3 regions of the Cellulomonas sp. CW35 genome follow, and region 3 is predicted to be linked to each of the others. Evidence: riboswitches for the same ligand, from Rfam matches in the RefSeq annotation. Region 3 holds a riboswitch; each other region holds the start of a gene.
What was found. A riboswitch is a leader RNA that binds a small molecule or an ion and turns the genes downstream of it on or off. The one in region 3 is predicted to bind thiamine pyrophosphate.

Region 1 (5,463 bases), 340 kb from region 3:
AACTCCCCGAGCGACGCGGCGAACGCGAACCCGACGGCGAGCCCGAGCGCCCGCCCGGCCAGGGCGAGGTCGACCGAGCGCAGCACCCGTCCGGGTGCGGCGCCGAGCGTCGCGGCGGCCTCGCGCAGCCGTGGGTCGATGGCGCGCAGCACGGGCAGCACGGTCCGCACGACGAGGGGGACGGCGACGACGGCCTGCGCGACCGGCACGAGCAACGGCGACCGGCGCAGGTCCAGGTCGAGCCCGAACGGCTGGTGCATCGCGAGCAGGAACCCGAACCCGACGGTCACGGCGGACACCCCGAGCGGCAGCATGAACAGCGCGTCCATCCCGGCGACGGCGCGGCGCGCGGCGGGCCGGCGCGGGCGGCGGGACACGACGAGCGCGACGAGCCCGCCGACGAGCAGCGCGAGGAGCGTCGCGTCGACGGCGGTGCGCAGCGACGTGAGCGCGGCCTGCCAGACGGTCACGGTGACGCCGCCGCGCACGCTGGACAGCGCGACGTAGTGGTCGAGCCCCCAGCGGTCGCCGACGCGCAGCGAGCGGACGACGAGGTTCACCAGCGGCAGCGCGAGGAGCGCGACGACGAGCGCGGTGACGAGGGCCGCGGCACGCTCGAGCCCCAGCCCGTCGTCGCGGGGCTCGCCGGCGCGGCGGCGCAGCCGCAGGGGCCGCACGGCGGTCCCGGTGCTCGCGAGCGGGAGCGCGCGCTCACGCCGTGCGCGGGCCCGGTTCGCGGCGAGCAGCGCGACCACGACGACGACGAGCTGCACCACGGACAGCACGGCGGCGGCGCGCAGGTCGAGGAACTGGGTGGTCTGCACCCAGATCTCGGTCTCGACGGTGCCGTAGCGCAGCCCGCCGAGCACCAGCACGGTGCCGAACGCGGTCGCGCAGAACAGGAAGACGAGCGACGCGGCGGACGCGATCGCGGGCGTCAGCGCGGGCAGGGTGACGGTGCGCAACGCACGCCACGGCGTCGCGCCGAGCGCCCGGGCGGCCTGCTCGGCGCGCGGGTCCAGGCGCTCCCACATGCCGCCGACGCCGCGCACGACGATCGCGTAGTTGAAGAACACGAGCGCCGCGACGACGGCGGCGAACGTGCCGTCGAGGTGCAGGAACCCGAGCGGCCCGTTCTCGACGAGCAGCGACCGGAACGCGACGCCGACGACGACGGTCGGCAGCACGAACGGCACGGTGACGAGCGCGCGCACCGCGGCGCGGCCCGCGAACCGCCGCCGGTACAGCACGTACGCACCGGGCACGCCGAGCAGCACGCTGACGGTCGTGGCGAGGCCGGCCTGCGCGAGCGTCTGCCCGATGATCCGCCACGTGCGAGGACGCGCGAACACGTCCGCGAACCCCGACAGGTCGAGCCGCCCGTCGCTCACGAACCCCCGTCCGGCCATGACGGCGACGGGGTAGGCGAAGAAGACGACGAGGAACGCGAGCGGCACGAGGACCGCGACGGTCCAGGCCGCGCCCCGACCGAGCCCCGCTCCCCGCACGCGCACGCGGGCCGTCGGGCGCGCGGGCCCGACGGTCGGTGCGTCGCGCACGGGGCGCGGGAGCTCGGTCGTCGCGGTCATGTCAGCCGATCACGGTCTGCGACCACGTCGAGAGCCACACGTCGCGGTTCGCGGCGATGTCGCCCGGTGCGACCTCGAACGGGTGCTCGGCCAGCGGCGCCCACAGCGTCCACTGCGCGGGCAGCACGACCTGCGAGCTCACGGGGTACATGTACATCGAGCCGGGGATGTCGACCTGCACCTCGTAGGACAGCAGGTAGTCGAGCAGCGCGCGCGCACCCGCGGGGTTCTCGGCGCCCGCGAGCACGCCCGCGTACTCGACCTGCCGGAAGCACGTGTCGAGCAGCGCCGAGGTCGTCGGCTCGTCGCCGCCCTCGGGGACGGTCGACGGCGGCGACGACGCGTAGGACAGCACGATGGGCCGCGGCCCGCCGCCGCCCCCGCCGGAGAAGTCCGTGAAGTACGCGTCGGACCAGCCGTCGGCGACCTTGAGCCCGTTGTCGACGAGCGCCTGCCAGTACTGCGGCCACTCGTCACCCTTGGCGCCGATGGTCGCGAGCAGGAAGGCGAACCCGGGTGAGGAGGTCACCGCGTTGGGGACGACGAGCAGGTCCTCGTACGCGGGCTTCGTGAGGTCGTCGAGCGTCGTCGGCGGCTGCAGGTCGTGCTTCGCGAACCACTGCTCGTCGACGTTGAGGCACACGTCGCCGAAGTCGACCGCGGTGAGCGCGCCCGCGTCGTCGCCCTCGACCGCGAAGCCGATCGCGTCGTCCGCAGCGTCGCCCTGCGACCGGTACGGCTCGAGCACGCCCTCGGTGAGGGCGCGGGACGCGAACGCGTTGTCGATCCCGTACACGAGGTCACCCAGCGGCGCGTCCTTGGTGAGGACGAGCTGGTTGACGAGCGCGCCGGCGTCGCCGGGCTGGACCACCTGGACCTCGACGCCCGTGGCGTCGGTGAACTTCTCGAGCAGGCCGTCGGACAGCGCGAACGAGTCGTGCGTCACGAGGGTGACGGTGCCGCCGAGCTCGGCGGACGGGTCGGCGCCGGCCGTCCCCGTCGTGCCCGCGGTGGGGGTGCTGCCCGGCCGCGTGCTCTCGTCCGCGATCGCGCAGCCCGCGAGGACGAGCGCGGGGACCAGCAGGCCGCCGAGCAGCGCGGCCGTGCGGCGGGTGGGTCGGGATGCGCGGGTGCCGCGCACCGTCGGACCGGTCATGCGTTCTGCCTCCTGGCGTCGTCTGCGAGGAGGGGTCCACCACCTCGTCGCACCGAGGACCCCGGCACGACGAGGCGGAGGTGAGAAGTCCCGACTCCCTACGCCGGTATCACCCGGATCAGGTTCGAGGGTCTGCGGCTGTCCCGCACTCTCAGCGCCCTGGTGTCAGCCCGGCGCTCCCCTGTCGTTCAGGGGTCGATGCTACCCGCGCCCGGACGCCGAGCGGCGCGCGCGGACCGCCCGTGGGCGGTAGCGTCGGCGTCCATGGCAGGCAAGCCCTCGACCCCCGTCCTCGCGAAGCTCGTCGGACTCGCCGCGGCCGCCGCGGCGGCGTGGGCGGCGAACCAGGTGATCGCCCAGTCCTGGCAGGCCGCGCGCGGCCACAAGCCGCCGAAGGCGGAGGACCCGGGCGACTCGCAGCTCGCGGAGATCCTCGTGGCCGCGGCGCTGTCCGGTGCGGCGGTCGCGGTCGCTCGTGCGCTCGCGACGCGCGGCACGGCGCGCTTCGCGGTGAAGACCGACATCACCGACTGAGCCGGCCCCCGTCCCGTCGCCCGGCGCCCCGGCGTCAGGGGTGCAGGTCGGGCGCCTGCGTGATGCCGAAGACGTCCCGCAGCGCGCGCCGCGCCGCGAACCAGCCGCCGAGCCCGTGCACGCCGGGTCCGGGCGGGGTCGAGGCCGAGCACAGGTACACGCCGTCGAGCCCGACGGCGTACGGGTCGAGCCGCGGGGTGGGCCGCGCGACCATCTGCCACATGGTGACCGCGCCGGACGCGATGTCCCCGCCGACGTAGTTCGCGTTGTGGCCGGACATCCGCGCGGCGGGGACGCACCGGCTCGCGACGACGAGGTCGCGGAACCCGGGCGCGTACCGCTCGACGTGCGCGGTGACCGCCTCGGTCACGTCGACGTCCGACCCGGCGGGCACGTGCGCGTACGTCCACAGGGGACGCAGGCCGTCGACGACGCGCGTCTCGTCGACCACCGCGGGGTCGCTCAGCAACGTCATGGGCCGCTCGGGGTGCTGCCCGCGCGCGACCTGCGCCTCGGCGTCGGCCATCTCCCGGCGCGTCCCACCCAGGTGCACGGTGCCCGCGAGCGCGACCTCGGGGTCCGTCCACGGCACCGGCCCGGAGAGCACGAAGTCGACCTTGCTGGCGCCGTCGCCGTACCGGAACGCGCTCAGCGCCCGCCGCGCGCGAGCGGGCAGCTCGTCGCCCAGCACCTCGACGACCGTGCGCGGCGTCGTGTCGAACAGGTAGGCGTGCGCGCCCGGCAGGTCGGCCGCGGTGCGCACCGGGTGGTCCGTGAGGACCTGACCACCGTGCGCCTCGAGGTCGGCGCGCAGCGCGTCGGTGATGGCGCGCGAGCCGCCGCGCGGGATGGACCAGCCGGACCCGGCGTGCGCGAGCGACGCGAGCAGCAGCGCGGTCCCGGCCGCGGCGAGCGACGGCAGCGGGGTGCTCGCGTGCGCCGCGACACCCGTGAGCAGCGCGGGTGCGAGGTCCCCGGAGAACCGCCGGTCCCACGCACGGGTGCCCTGCTCGAGCACGGCGAACCCGAACGCCGCCGCGCTCGGCACGCCGCCGGGGAGCAGGCCGGGCGGGACCGAGCGCTTGTCACCGAGCGCGAGCCGCACCACGTGCGGCCAGTGCTCCGACAGCCGCCCGACGAGCGCACGCCACGCGGGCCCGTCCTCGCCGAGCGCCTCCACCGTGCGGTCCAGGTCGCGGTACGCGAGGCCCGACCGCCCGCCGGGCAGGGGCTGCGCGTACGAGACCTCGGGGGTCAGGAGCTCGACGCCGCGCGCGGCCAGGTCGAAACCGCGGAAGAACGGCGACGCCCACGCCATCGCCTGCACCGCCGAGCACACGTCGTGCACCACGCCCGGCGCGAGGCCCAGGTCGAGCGTGCGCGCACCGCCGCCCGCGTCGGGCTGCGCCTCGAGCACCGTGACCTGGAGCCCGGCGCGCGCGCACGTGACCGCGGCCGCGAGGCCGTTGGGTCCGGCGCCCACGACGACGACCTCGGTGTGACCCTCGCCGCGCCCGCGCACCTGCGACCCCTCGCCTCGCCCGTCCAGGAACCCCGCCATCCAACCACCACGGCGCGACCCGCGAGCGGTGGGCGTGCGCGAGGGCGAGCGCGTGGGCGCGCGAGCGGCGCGCGAGGTCGAGGCGCGAAAGCCGCCCGTCCGGTGCGCGGCGTCTGGCAGAGTTCGTCCCGTCGGCCGAGGGGGCGGACGGTGACGTGCGGGGGGACGGGTTGAGCGGGGCGGCGGACGGCGTGGGCCGGGAGCCCACCGCGGCGACGGTGCGGGAGGACCTGCACGAGGACCTGCGCGAGGACGCGCGGGCACGGCGCCGCGCCCGAGCGGTCACGTGGACCGTGCTGGGCGTCATCGCGCTGGGTGCGCTGGTGGAGGCCGAGGCGTGGCCGGTGACCGCGTTCCGCCTGTTCAGCACGGTGCGAACCGCGGACGGCGCGTCGCTGCGGCTCGTCGTGACGGGGACGGACGGCGTGCGCGTGACCGTCCCGATGCCGGCCGACGCGCCGCTCGCGGCGACGTCCCACCAGCTCGCCGAGCTGCGCGACCTGCCCACGGGCGCCCGCCGCGAGAAGGTCGTCGCGTGGCTGCGCCTCGCGGGTCTCGACCCCGCGGCGTTCACCTCGGCGGCGGTCGAGCGGACCGCGTGGACCATGGACGGCGAGACGCGT
Region 2 (5,463 bases), 1.6 Mb from region 3:
AGTTCGCACGGGCGGAGGGGATCATCCCGGCGCCCGAGTCGACGCACGCGGTCGCCGGGGCCATCGCGCACGCCCGGGCCGCGACGACCGAGGAGACGATCGTCATCGGGCTGTCCGGCAACGGCGTGCTCGACCTGCCCGCGTACCACGACTTCCTCTGACGCCCCGACGAGTGGCCCGCGCCCACCGCGGGCCACTCGTCGGGTCAGGCGGGCACCCCGGCGGTGACGAGCTCGTCGGGCGTCGCACGGGCAGGTCCGGGCGCCGGGCGGACCTGGTCGAAGAACGCGACCTCGTGCTCGCAGGAGACCGCGAGCACCTCACGCATCCGGGCCCGACCGGCCGCGTCGAGCGACCGGCCCGCCGCGTCCGCGTGCGCGCGCGCCTGGGCGGTCACGGCCGCGAACTCCTCGTCGCCGTACGTGCCCACCCAGTCGCCGTACGGGTGCGCCGTGAGGTCGCCGGCCCGCGCGCGCAACCGCGCACCGAGGTCCGCGTACACCCAGTAGCACGGCAGCACGGCGGCCACGACGTCGGCGTACGACCCGGTCGCCGCGACCGCGAGCAGGTGGTCGACGTACGCGGTCGTGACCGACGACGCACTCGCCCCCTGACGTGACCCGTCCCGGGCCGACCTCGCCAGGCGCTGCTCGTGCAGCCGCCGCTCGACGTCGAGGCATGCGGCGGCGCCGCGCGCGAAGAACGCCTGCGCCTCCCCGTCCGGGGCGAGCTCGCTCGCCCGCGCGAGCACCCGCGCGTACCCGGTCAGGTACAGCGCGTCCTGCCGCACGTACTCCTCGAACCGGCCGACCGGCAGCGACCCGTCCGCGAGCGCCCGGACGAACGGCAGGTCCTGCGACCGCTCGACGGCGTCGGCGACGAGACCGGCTACCTGCGCGGTGAACGGCCGGGCGCCCAGCCCCGGCGCGTGGTGCAGGTGGTCGACGGGGCCGTGGCCCGCGCCCACCTCCAACCGCGCCCCGGCCGCGATCGCCCCGGTGAGCCACTGCTTGGCCTCGCGCACCGCCTCCGGCCAGCCGTCGCGCGCGGGCCGCAGCGCCGCGACCGCGGCCGACAGCGAGCACCCCGTGCCGTGCGTGCTCGTCGAGGCGACGCGCTGCGCCGCGACCTCGACGACCGCACCGTCCGGGCCGACGAGCGCGTCCGGGCTCGTCGGCCCGCCCAGGTGCCCGCCCTTGAGCAGGACCGTGGTCCCCGACCCGCGGGAGAGGCGGGTCGCCTGGTCGAGCGCCTGCGCCCACGACTGCGCGCGCGGCTCGTCGACGAGCACCGCCAGCTCGGGCAGGTTGGGCGTCACGAGGTCCGCGCGGCCCACGAGCTCGCGCACGGCGATCTCGGCCTCCGGGTCGAGGAGCCGGTCCCCGCTGGTCGCGACCATCACCGGGTCGAGCACGACGACGGGCGAACGCCCCGCGGCACGCTGCCGGTCCAGCCACGCCGTCACCTCGTGCGCGACCTGCGGCGTGGCGAGCATGCCGATCTTCACCGAGTCGACCGTGACGTCGTCGCTGACGGCCTCGAGCTGCGCACGCAGGAACTCCGGCTCGGGGACGTGGACCGCGCGCACGCCGCGGGTGTTCTGCGCGACGAGCGCCGTCACGACCGCCATGCCGTACGCCCCGTGCGCGGCGAACGACTTGAGGTCCGCCTGGATCCCGGCGCCGCCCGTCGGGTCGGTGCCGGCGATGGACAGCGCGCGCACGCGCGACGGGCTCACCGCGCACCCGCCGGCGTCGCCACCGTGCCGCTCGCCGACCGCCGCCACGCGGCGACGAGCTCCGCGGCCGCGGCGGACGGGTCGGGCGCGGAGCACACCGCCGAGACCACCGCGAGCCCGTGGGCGCCGGCCGTCCGCACGGCGTCGACGTCACGCGCGTCGAGCCCGCCGATCGCCACGACCGGCAGCCGGGTGCTCGCGACCGCCGCGGCGAGACCGTCGAGGCCGAGCGCGACGTCGGCGTCGGGCTTGGTCGGCGTCAGCCGCACCGGCCCGCTCCCGACGTAGTCGACCAGGTCGGCCGGGACCGCGCGCACGTCGTGCGGTCGTGCCGCCGAGACGCCCACGACCGCGTCGGGGCCGAGCAACGCACGCGCGTCGGAGGCCTCCAGGTCCCGCTGGCCGACGTGCACACCGTCCACGACCGCACCGCGGGCGCGTGCCGCGAGCACCACGTCCACGCGGTCGTCGACGACGAGCAGCGCGGGTCCGGCGGTGCGCACGGCCTCCGCCACCGCGGTCGTGAGCGCGACCAGGTCGCGCACCCCCGCGCGCGTCGCACGCACCTGCACCACGCCGACGCCCGCGCGCACCGCCGCCGCCGCGACGCCGGCGGGGGCGCGGCCGGCCGCCGCGCACACGTCCGCGTCGAGCACGAGGTACGGACCGCCCGGGAACGGGGGGCGCCGCGACGCACCCGCCGCGCCGGTCACGCGGGTGCCCCGACGGGCGCGGTCGCGGCCCTGGGCGCGCCGATGCGCGCGGGCTCCACGACCAGCCGGTCACCCAGCCCGACGACGTGCTCGGGCCGCAGCCCGTACAGCTCGTCGAGCAGCGCGACCTGGAACGAGCCCGGACCGCGCGCGACCGACGCGGCGCGCTCCGCCGCGAGCCCGAGAACCAGCGAGGAGCCGACCGCCGCGGTGAGCGGGTCGGTGACCGCGGCGAACGCCGCCGCGAGCGCGCCGAGCGCGCACCCTGCGCCGGTGATCGCCGTCAGCAGGGGGTCCCCCGCCGACACGCGCACGGCGACGTCACCCGCGACGACGAGGTCGACCGCGCCCGACACCGCGACCGCGCCGCCCGTCGCGTGCGCGAGGCGGACCGCGGCCTCGCGCGCGTCCTCGACGGCGTCGCACGCGTCGACGCCCCGTCCCGACGACGTGAGCCCCGCGAGGCCCAGGACCTCGCTGGCGTTGCCGCGCACCACCGCGGGCCGCGCACCCAGGAGCTGCTCGGCGAGCCGCGTGCGGACCGACAGCACCCCGACGGCCACGGGGTCGAGCACCCACGGCACGCCGGCGCGCCGCGCCGTGGTCACCGCGGGCTCGAGGCACGCGCGCAGGTCGGGACCGGGCGTGCCGAGGTTTGCCAGGACCGCGCCCGCGACGGCCGCGAGCTGCTCGGCCTCGCCCGGGACCGCGGTCATGGCGGGCGAGGCGCCCACCGCGAGCAGCGCGTTGGCGACGAGGTTCGTCGTCACCTCGTTGGTGAGGCACTGCACGAGCGGCGTGCGTGCCCGGACCGCCGCGAGCGCCTGCGCCGCGTCGGCGGCGAGCCTGCCGGGGCTCAGGGGCGGGGCGCCGCCGGGTTCGTCGGCGCGCTCGTCGGCGCGCTCGTCGGCGGGAGGGCAGGGTGGGACGGCAGACGTCATGGAGATGACATCCCTTCGCTAGTACGAACTAGATCAGGTTCGGCGGGTGTGATCTCAGCCCTGCGTGCAGGGCACCCCGTGTCAGTGCGGCCAGGCTAGCCCGCGCGCACCGCCGCCGTCCGCCCCCCGTCCGCCCACCGGACGGCGCGTCGGCAGGCGCGTCGACGACGACCACCGGGCGAGCCGACCGGCCGGTGGGCCGCACGGGTGGGCATGCGCGAGGAGCGCCCGACCGTGGTGGTCGGACGCCCCTCGAGCGTGCTGGCTGCCGCGTCCCTCGGGTCAGCGGCGGCCGTGCCCCCCGTGCTTCACGACGAGCGTCCGGACCGCGGACACCGAGGCGTACGAGTCGTCGCCCTGGTACTTGGCCCGGACCGTCACGTCACGGGTCACCGCCGGCAGCCGGAACGTCGCCTTCCCCTTCTGGAGCGTCGCGACGAGCGGACGGCCGCCGGCCTCGAGCGTCACCTTGCCGGTCGGCGAGGGGGCACCGGCCACCCCGGCGACCGTGACCGCGATGGTCGGACGCGTGCCACGGGTGACGGTCCACGACGCGGTCGACAGCGCGATCGTCGGCGTCGCCCTGGTGACGGTGAGCCGCACGGGCGCGGAGGTCGAGGCGGTCAGGTCCGCCGAGCCGCCGTACACCGCGGTGAGCGTGTGCGTGCCGCGCGCGAGCGTGCGCGGGAGCACGACCGTCGCGGTCGCCGTCGCGCCCGACCCCGTGAGCGTGCCCGCCCCGAGGACCCTCGCGCCCTCGCGGACCTGGACCACGCCGGTGGGAGCGCCCCCGGTCGACGTGACCGTCACGGTCGCGGTGACCGTGCCGCCGAACGACACGGTCGTCCGGTCGAGGGACAGCGTGGTCGTCGACGTCGCCTTCGCGACCGTCACGGACAACGAGCCCTCGGACCCCTCCCATGCCTCGTCGACCGGGACGAGCACCGCCCGCAGGGCGTGCGTACCCCCGCCCAGCCGGACGTCGAGGCTCGCCCGGCCGAGCTTCACCGGGACGGTCCCGAGCCAGGTGCTCCCGTCGACGAACGTCACCGTGCCGGTCACACCCGCGGGCGTCACGGTCGCGACGAGCGTCTGCGTCGCGCCCGCGACCGGGTCGCCGGTCATCGTGAGCGTCGTGGTGGTCGGCCCGGACGACGCCGGCTCGACCGTGAGCCGCAGGTGGACCGTGGTGCCGCTGGGGCTCGCGACGAGCGTGAGCTCGTGCTCCCCCGCCGCCGTGCCCGCGGGCACGACCGCGGACACCGTGGCCGCGCCGCCGGTGACCGTCGCCGTGCCGATCGACTCACCGTCGAGCCGCACGTCCAGGCTCGTGTTGCGCGGCGAGCCGAGGCTCGTGAGGTCCAGGTGCGACACCTCGAACCCGAGCGTGCCGCCCGCCTCGACCGACTCGGGTGCGTCGCTCACGGCCACGGCGTGCCGCGCGAAGTCGGGCGACAGGCCGGGGTGCGCCCGCAGGTACGCGATCCACGCGTCCCGGTCGACCAGACCCGAGTCACGCGTGTCGCTGCCCTGCGTGAACACCCGGAAGTTGTCGCCGCCCGTCGCGAGGAACGAGAACGTCCCCACGCGGTAGTCGGCTTCCGCGTCCAGCGGCTCGCCGTCGATCGTCACCGACGTGATGCGGCTGCCCTCCGGCAGGCTCGCGTCGTACGTGTACGACACGTTGTCGGAGAGCCCGAGCTGCAGGTATGGCCGGCTCGGCACGTTGCCCGCGGCGTCACGCTGCCACTGCTGCTCGAGCATCGTGCGGACCTGCGCACCCGTGAGCGTCGTCGTCCAGAGGTTGTTGACGAACGGCAGAACGGCGTTCGCCTCGGCGTACGTCACCACACCGTCCGTCGTCTCGGCGCCCGAGCGTGCGTACAGCAGCTCGTTGCGCAGCCCGCCCGGGTTGACGACGCCGATGTCGGCGCCGCCCAACCGGTCCTCCGCGAGGGTGTCGCGCAGCGCGTTCGCCACCAGGTTCCCGAGCGTCGACTCGCTCGCGCGGTCGTCGCGACCCGTCGTCGGCAGCGGGCCGGAGCCTGTGTAGACGCCGTCCACGTACGAG
Region 3 (5,463 bases):
TCGTCCGCATCGGTGAGACCGACGTGCCGGTCGTCACGGCGAACACCGTCGTCGTCGGGACCGGCTCGGCCGGGTTCTGCGCCGCCGACCGCCTGTGGGAGCTCGGCCAGGACGACGTCGTCATGGTCGCGGACAAGGTCAACGCGGGCGCGTCCCGCAACGCGGGCTCCGACAAGCAGACGTACTACAAGCTCACACTCAGCGGCGGCGACGGCGACTCCGTGCGCGAGATGGCGCAGACGCTGTTCGCGGGCGGCGCGATGGACGGCGACAACGCGCTCGCGGAGGCGGCGCTGTCCGCGCGCGGGTTCCTGCGGCTGTGCGACCTGGGCGTCCCGTTCCCGCAGAACCGGTACGGCGAGTTCATCGGCTACAAGACCGACCACGACCCGCGCCGACGAGCCACGTCCGTCGGTCCGTACACGAGCCGCACCATGGTGGAGCGGCTCGAGGCGAAGGTGCACCGCAACGGCACGCGCGTCTTCGACGAGTGCCGCGTGGTCGACCTCGTGACGGTCCCCGCGGACGGCGGGGGCCGCGCGGTCGTCGGGCTGCTCGTCCTGCGGACCGACGTCCGGCACGACGGCGAGCAGTCGCCGTTCCTGCTGTTCCGCTGCACCAACGTGGTCTACGCGACCGGCGGCCCCGCGGGGATGTACGCGACGCGCGTGTTCCCGCACGGGCAGTGGGGCGCCTCCGGCGCGGCGTACCGCGCGGGCGTGCACGGCAAGAACCTCACCGAGTGGCAGTTCGGGCTCGCCTCGACGCACCCGCGGTGGAACGTGTCCGGCACGTACATGCAGGTCATCCCGCGGTTCGTGTCGACCGACGCGGACGGCGGCGACGAGCGCGAGTTCCTCACCGAGGCGATCGGGGACTACGGGCGGCTGCTGTCCCTGGTGTTCCTCAAGGGCTACCAGTGGCCGTTCGACGTGCGCAAGGCGCGCGACGGCTCGTCGCTCGTCGACCTGCTCGTGTACCGCGAGACCGTGCTGCGCGGGCGGCGCGTGTTCCTCGACTTCCGCCGCAACCCCATGCGCGACGAGCTCGACCCCGCGGCGCTCAGCCCCGAGGCCCGCGACTACCTGGAGCGCGCGGGCGTGCTGTTCGGCACCCCGGTGCAGCGGCTGCGGCGCATGAACGAGCCCGCGTACCAGTTCTACCTGCGCAAGAACCCGTACGTGGACCTCGAGACCGACCTGCTCGAGGTCGACGTGTGCGCGCAGCACAACAACGGCGGGCTCGTGGTCGACGCGTGGTGGGAGTCGAACGTGCGCGGGCTGTTCCCCGTGGGCGAGGCCGGCGGCGCGCACGGCGTGTACCGCCCCGGCGGCGCGGCGCTGAACAGCGGGCAGGTCGGGGCGACGCGGGCCGCGCAGATGATCGTCGCACGCCGCACGGACCCGCCCGTCGCGCTCGACCGGTACGCCGCGGCTGCCGCGCCGGTCCAGGCGGCCGCGACCGGGCTCGTCGCCGCCGCGGCGGGGCGGGCCGCGGACGGGTGGGACGAGGACACGGGCGACCTGCTGCGCCGCGTCCAGGAGCTCATGAGCGCCAAGGCCGGGCCCGTGCGCTCCGAGAAGTCCATCCACGAGGCGCTCGACCAGGTGCACGCCTGGCTCGCCGAGTACGAGCGGACCGTGAGCGCCGACCCGTCGTCGCGTCGCTCGGTCAACCGCGTGTTCCTGGTCCGCGACACCCTCACCGCCGCGTACGTGTACCTGTCCGCGATGGCGGACTACGTCGCGCACGGGGGACGCTCGCGCGGGTCCGTCCTGTACTCCGACCCGGCGGGCGAGCTGCCGCGCGTCGGGTACGGCCCCCGGTCCGACGACGAGCTCGACCTGCCCGAGGTGTTCCGCTTCCGTCTCGACGAGGGCGCGCTCGACGACGAGGTGCAGGAGGCCGCGTGGCGGCCGCCGACGGCCGCGGGATCGTCGTCGCCCGCCGAACCCGGCGAGGGCTGGCGCGGGGTCGTCCGACGCGCGCCCGACGACCCCGCCGGCGAGCCGGTGCTCCGGTGGCGGCCGCGCCGCCCGCTGCCCGAGGACGACGACTTCTTCGAGAACGTCTGGCGCGAGTTCCGCGACCACGGCAACGTCCACTGACGGACCCGCCGCCGGCACGGTGACGGCGCGCATCCGAGGGGTGGACAGGGGTGGGGGCGAAGGGGGCAGACCGGACTACGGTGGGCCCGTTCCGTGACACGGGGTGCCGCACAGCGCGGCTGAGATCACACCCGTCGAACCTGATCTAGGTAGCACTAGCGAAGGGATGTCGCGCATGACCCGCATGCGTCCGCACCGCACGCCTCTCTCCCCGAGACCGCCCCGCGAGCACCTGCGCGCGTAGCCGCCGCGCGCTCCTCGCCCGCGCGAGCCGGACGTCCACGCCGGTCCGCGCCACCCGCCGCTCCGTCCGCGGCGACGGATGCAGCGACGAGTGCAGCATGCCCCGCCTTCCCGGCGACGGATGCCGCACCCGTCCCTGCACCGACAGCGCATCCGGCTGCGGATGCGGCCTTCGCGCGCGCTCGTCGCGGGCTGCTGCGCCGTGCGCGCGACCGCCGCGGCGTGCTCGGTCCTTCTGCTGAACGAGGTCCTCGATGTCTCGCACCACCGTCCGGGCGCGGGTTGCCGCGCTGCTCGTCGTCGCGTCGCTCGCCACCGGGTGCGCCGGTCCGTCGTCGGGCGACGACGACGGGCTCACCCGCGTGCGGTTCGCGCTCGACTGGACGCCCAACACCAACCACACCGGCCTGTACGTGGCGCTCGCGCAGGGCTGGTTCGCCGACGCGGGGCTGGACGTGCAGGTGCTGCCGTACAGCGACACCGCGCCGGACCAGCTGGTCGACGCGGGCGCCGCCGAGGCGGGGATCAGCACGCACGACTCGTCGCTCATCGCGCAGGCCGCCGGCGCGGACGTCGTCGCGGTGCTCGCGGTCCTGCAGCACTGGGCGACCGCGATCGGCGTGCGCGCCGACGACGAGCGCATCACCAGCCCGCGCGACCTGGACGGCCTGATCTACGCGGGCTTCGGCGCGCCCGGTGAGGTCCCGCTGCTGCAGGAGGTCATCCGCGCGGACGGCGGGACGGGCGAGTTCACGACCGTCGTGCTCGGCTCGTCGGCGTACGAGGCGCTGTACGCCGGCGAGGCGGACTTCACCATCCCGTACGTCGCGTGGGAGGGCATCGAGGCCGAGCGTGCGGGCACGCCCATGCGCTACCTGGAGTACACGGACCACGGCTTCCCGGACGCGTACGCCGTGGTCGTGGACGCATCCCGCCGGTGGGTCGCCGACGAGCCCGAGACGGCGCGCGCGTTCGTCGGGGCGCTGCAGCGCGGGTACGCGTGGGCGGCGGAGCACCCCGACGAGGCCGCGGCGCTGCTCGTCGAGCAGAACCCCGACGCGTTCGCCGACCCGGACCTGGTGACGCAGAGCCAGCGGATGCTGTCCTCCGACTGGCTGCGCGCCGACGACGGCACGGTCGGCACCATGACGCTCGACCAGGTCTCCGGCTACGGGGACTTCCTGTTCGACGCGGGCATCCTCGCGGGACCGGACGGCGAGCCGCTCACCGAGCGTCCGGACTGGTCGGCCACGTTCACGACGAGCCTGCTGGGGGAGCCGTGACGCGCCACACCGCGCGCGGGCTGCCCGTGCTGCTCGTCCTGGCGGTGCTCGGGGTGGCGTGGCAGGTCGCGGCGCTGAGCGTCGCGAACCCGCGGCTCCTGCCGACGCCCGGACGCGTGGCCGAGCAGGCGTGGGCGCAGCGCGACGTGCTCGCGGAGCACACCACGGCGACGCTCGGGGTGACCGCCGCGGGCTTCGGGGTGTCGGTCCTGGTCGCGTGGGGTCTCGCGCTGCTGGTCGACCTGGTGCCCGCGGTCGGGCGCGGGATCGTTCCCGTGCTCGTCGCGTCGCAGACGATCCCCGTGGTCGCGCTCGCGCCGCTGGTGGTGCTGTGGTTCGGGTTCGGGCTGCTGCCCAAGGTGCTCGTTGTGACGCTCGTGACGTTCTTCCCGCTCGTCGTCGGGCTGGTCGAGGGCCTGCGCGCGGCGGGTCCGGGCGCGACCGCGCTGCTCACGAGCATGGGCGCCTCGCGGTGGCAGCAGCTGCGCTGGGTCCGCCTGCCCGGGGCGCTGCCGCGGTTCTTCACGGCGCTGCGCATCGCGGTCACGTACGCGGTCGTCGGGGCGGTGTTCGCCGAGTACGTCGGCGCCGTGCGGGGGCTCGGCACGTACATGAACATGCAGCGCGCGGCGTTCCGCACCGACCTGGTGCTCGCGGCCGTCGCGCTGTGCGCGCTCGTCAGCGTCACCCTGTACGGGCTGACGTGGCTGCTCGAGCGCGTGACCGTGCCGTGGGCGCACCCCCGGGCGGTGGCCCGTGCGTGAGCTCGAGGTCCGCGACGTGCACGTCGCGCGCCCCGGCGCGCGCGGACCGCTGCCGGTGCTCGGCGGCGTCGACCTGCGCGTGCGACCGGGCGAGCTCGTGTGCGTCGTCGGGCCCAGCGGGTGCGGCAAGAGCACGCTGCTGTCGGTCGTCGCGGGACTGCTGCGACCCGACCGGGGCCGCGTGCTCGTCGGCGGGCTCGACGTGACCGGCACGCCCGCGCGCACCGCCTTCATGCCGCAGCAGGACCACCTGTTCGCCTGGCACACCGTGTGCGACAACGTCGCGCTCGGCCTGCGCGTGCAGGGCGTGCGACGACGCGACGCGCGCGCCCGCGCCCGCGACGTGCTCGCCGAGTTCGGGTTGGAGTCCTTCGCGGACGCGCGGCCCGACGAGCTGTCCGGCGGGATGCGGCAGCGCGCCGCGCTCGCCCGCACCGTGCTGCAGGGCCGGGACGTCGTGCTCCTCGACGAGCCGTTCGGCGCGCTCGACGCGCTCACCCGTCTCGACGCGCAGCGCTGGCTCGCCGCGACGTGGGCCGCGCACGGGTGGACCGGGCTGCTCGTCACGCACGACGTGGGCGAGGCCGTCACGCTCGGCGACCGCGTGGTGCGCCTGTCCGGCCGCCCCGCGGTCGTCGCGCACGAGATCGCGGTCGACGACCCGCGCCCGCGCACGCCCGGCGTCCCCGACGCGCGCGTCACGCGCGCGGTCCTCGCCGGCCTCGGCGTGGGCGACGAGCGCGTGCCCGACGAGCGCGTGCCCGACGAGCGTGCGGTCGACGAGCGCGTGCCCGACGAGCGCGTGGCGCTCTCGTGACGCGGCTCCCGCGCGCGTGGCGGCCGTGGCTCAGCACGGTCGGTCTGCTCGCCGCCTGGGCGGCCGCCGGTGCGAGCGGGCGGCTCGACCCGCACGTCCTGCCAGCGCCGGGTGCGGTGCTCCGGGCCGCGCGGGACCTGGTCGCGGACGGTTCGCTGCCCGCCGCGCTCGCGGTGAGCGGCACGCGCGTGGCCGTCGGTGCGGGAGCAGGTGTCGCGGTCGGGCTGCTGCTCGGGCTGCTCGCGGGG

Region 1: linked by a shared signal. The riboswitch ahead of ACT17Q_RS00750 (thiamine ABC transporter substrate-binding protein) and the one ahead of ACT17Q_RS02420 (ABC transporter substrate-binding protein) in region 3 are both predicted to bind thiamine pyrophosphate.
Region 2: linked by a shared signal. The riboswitch ahead of thiM (hydroxyethylthiazole kinase) and the one ahead of ACT17Q_RS02420 (ABC transporter substrate-binding protein) in region 3 are both predicted to bind thiamine pyrophosphate.

Annotation. Positions count from the first base shown of each region.
Region 1 is NZ_CP199000.1:170,419-175,881, reverse strand. Features, by position in the region: gene ACT17Q_RS00755 (ABC transporter permease) at 1-1,589, opposite strand, end outside; gene ACT17Q_RS00750 (thiamine ABC transporter substrate-binding protein) at 1,591-2,745, opposite strand; TPP riboswitch at 2,824-2,938, opposite strand; gene ACT17Q_RS00745 (DUF4235 domain-containing protein) at 3,010-3,279, shown strand; gene ACT17Q_RS00740 (phytoene desaturase family protein) at 3,314-4,840, opposite strand; gene ACT17Q_RS00735 (hypothetical protein) at 4,996-5,463, shown strand, end outside.
Region 2 is NZ_CP199000.1:2,063,102-2,068,564, forward strand. Features, by position in the region: gene ACT17Q_RS09460 (TrpB-like pyridoxal phosphate-dependent enzyme) at 1-161, shown strand, start outside; gene thiD (bifunctional hydroxymethylpyrimidine kinase/phosphomethylpyrimidine kinase) at 206-1,738, opposite strand; gene thiE (thiamine phosphate synthase) at 1,735-2,451, opposite strand; gene thiM (hydroxyethylthiazole kinase) at 2,448-3,392, opposite strand; TPP riboswitch at 3,386-3,481, opposite strand; gene ACT17Q_RS09480 (ExeM/NucH family extracellular endonuclease) at 3,675-5,463, opposite strand, start outside.
Region 3 is NZ_CP199000.1:505,934-511,396, forward strand. Features, by position in the region: gene ACT17Q_RS02415 (FAD-binding protein) at 1-2,108, shown strand, start outside; TPP riboswitch at 2,198-2,292, shown strand; gene ACT17Q_RS02420 (ABC transporter substrate-binding protein) at 2,606-3,634, shown strand; gene ACT17Q_RS02425 (ABC transporter permease) at 3,631-4,398, shown strand; gene ACT17Q_RS02430 (ABC transporter ATP-binding protein) at 4,391-5,215, shown strand; gene ACT17Q_RS02435 (ABC transporter permease) at 5,212-5,463, shown strand, end outside.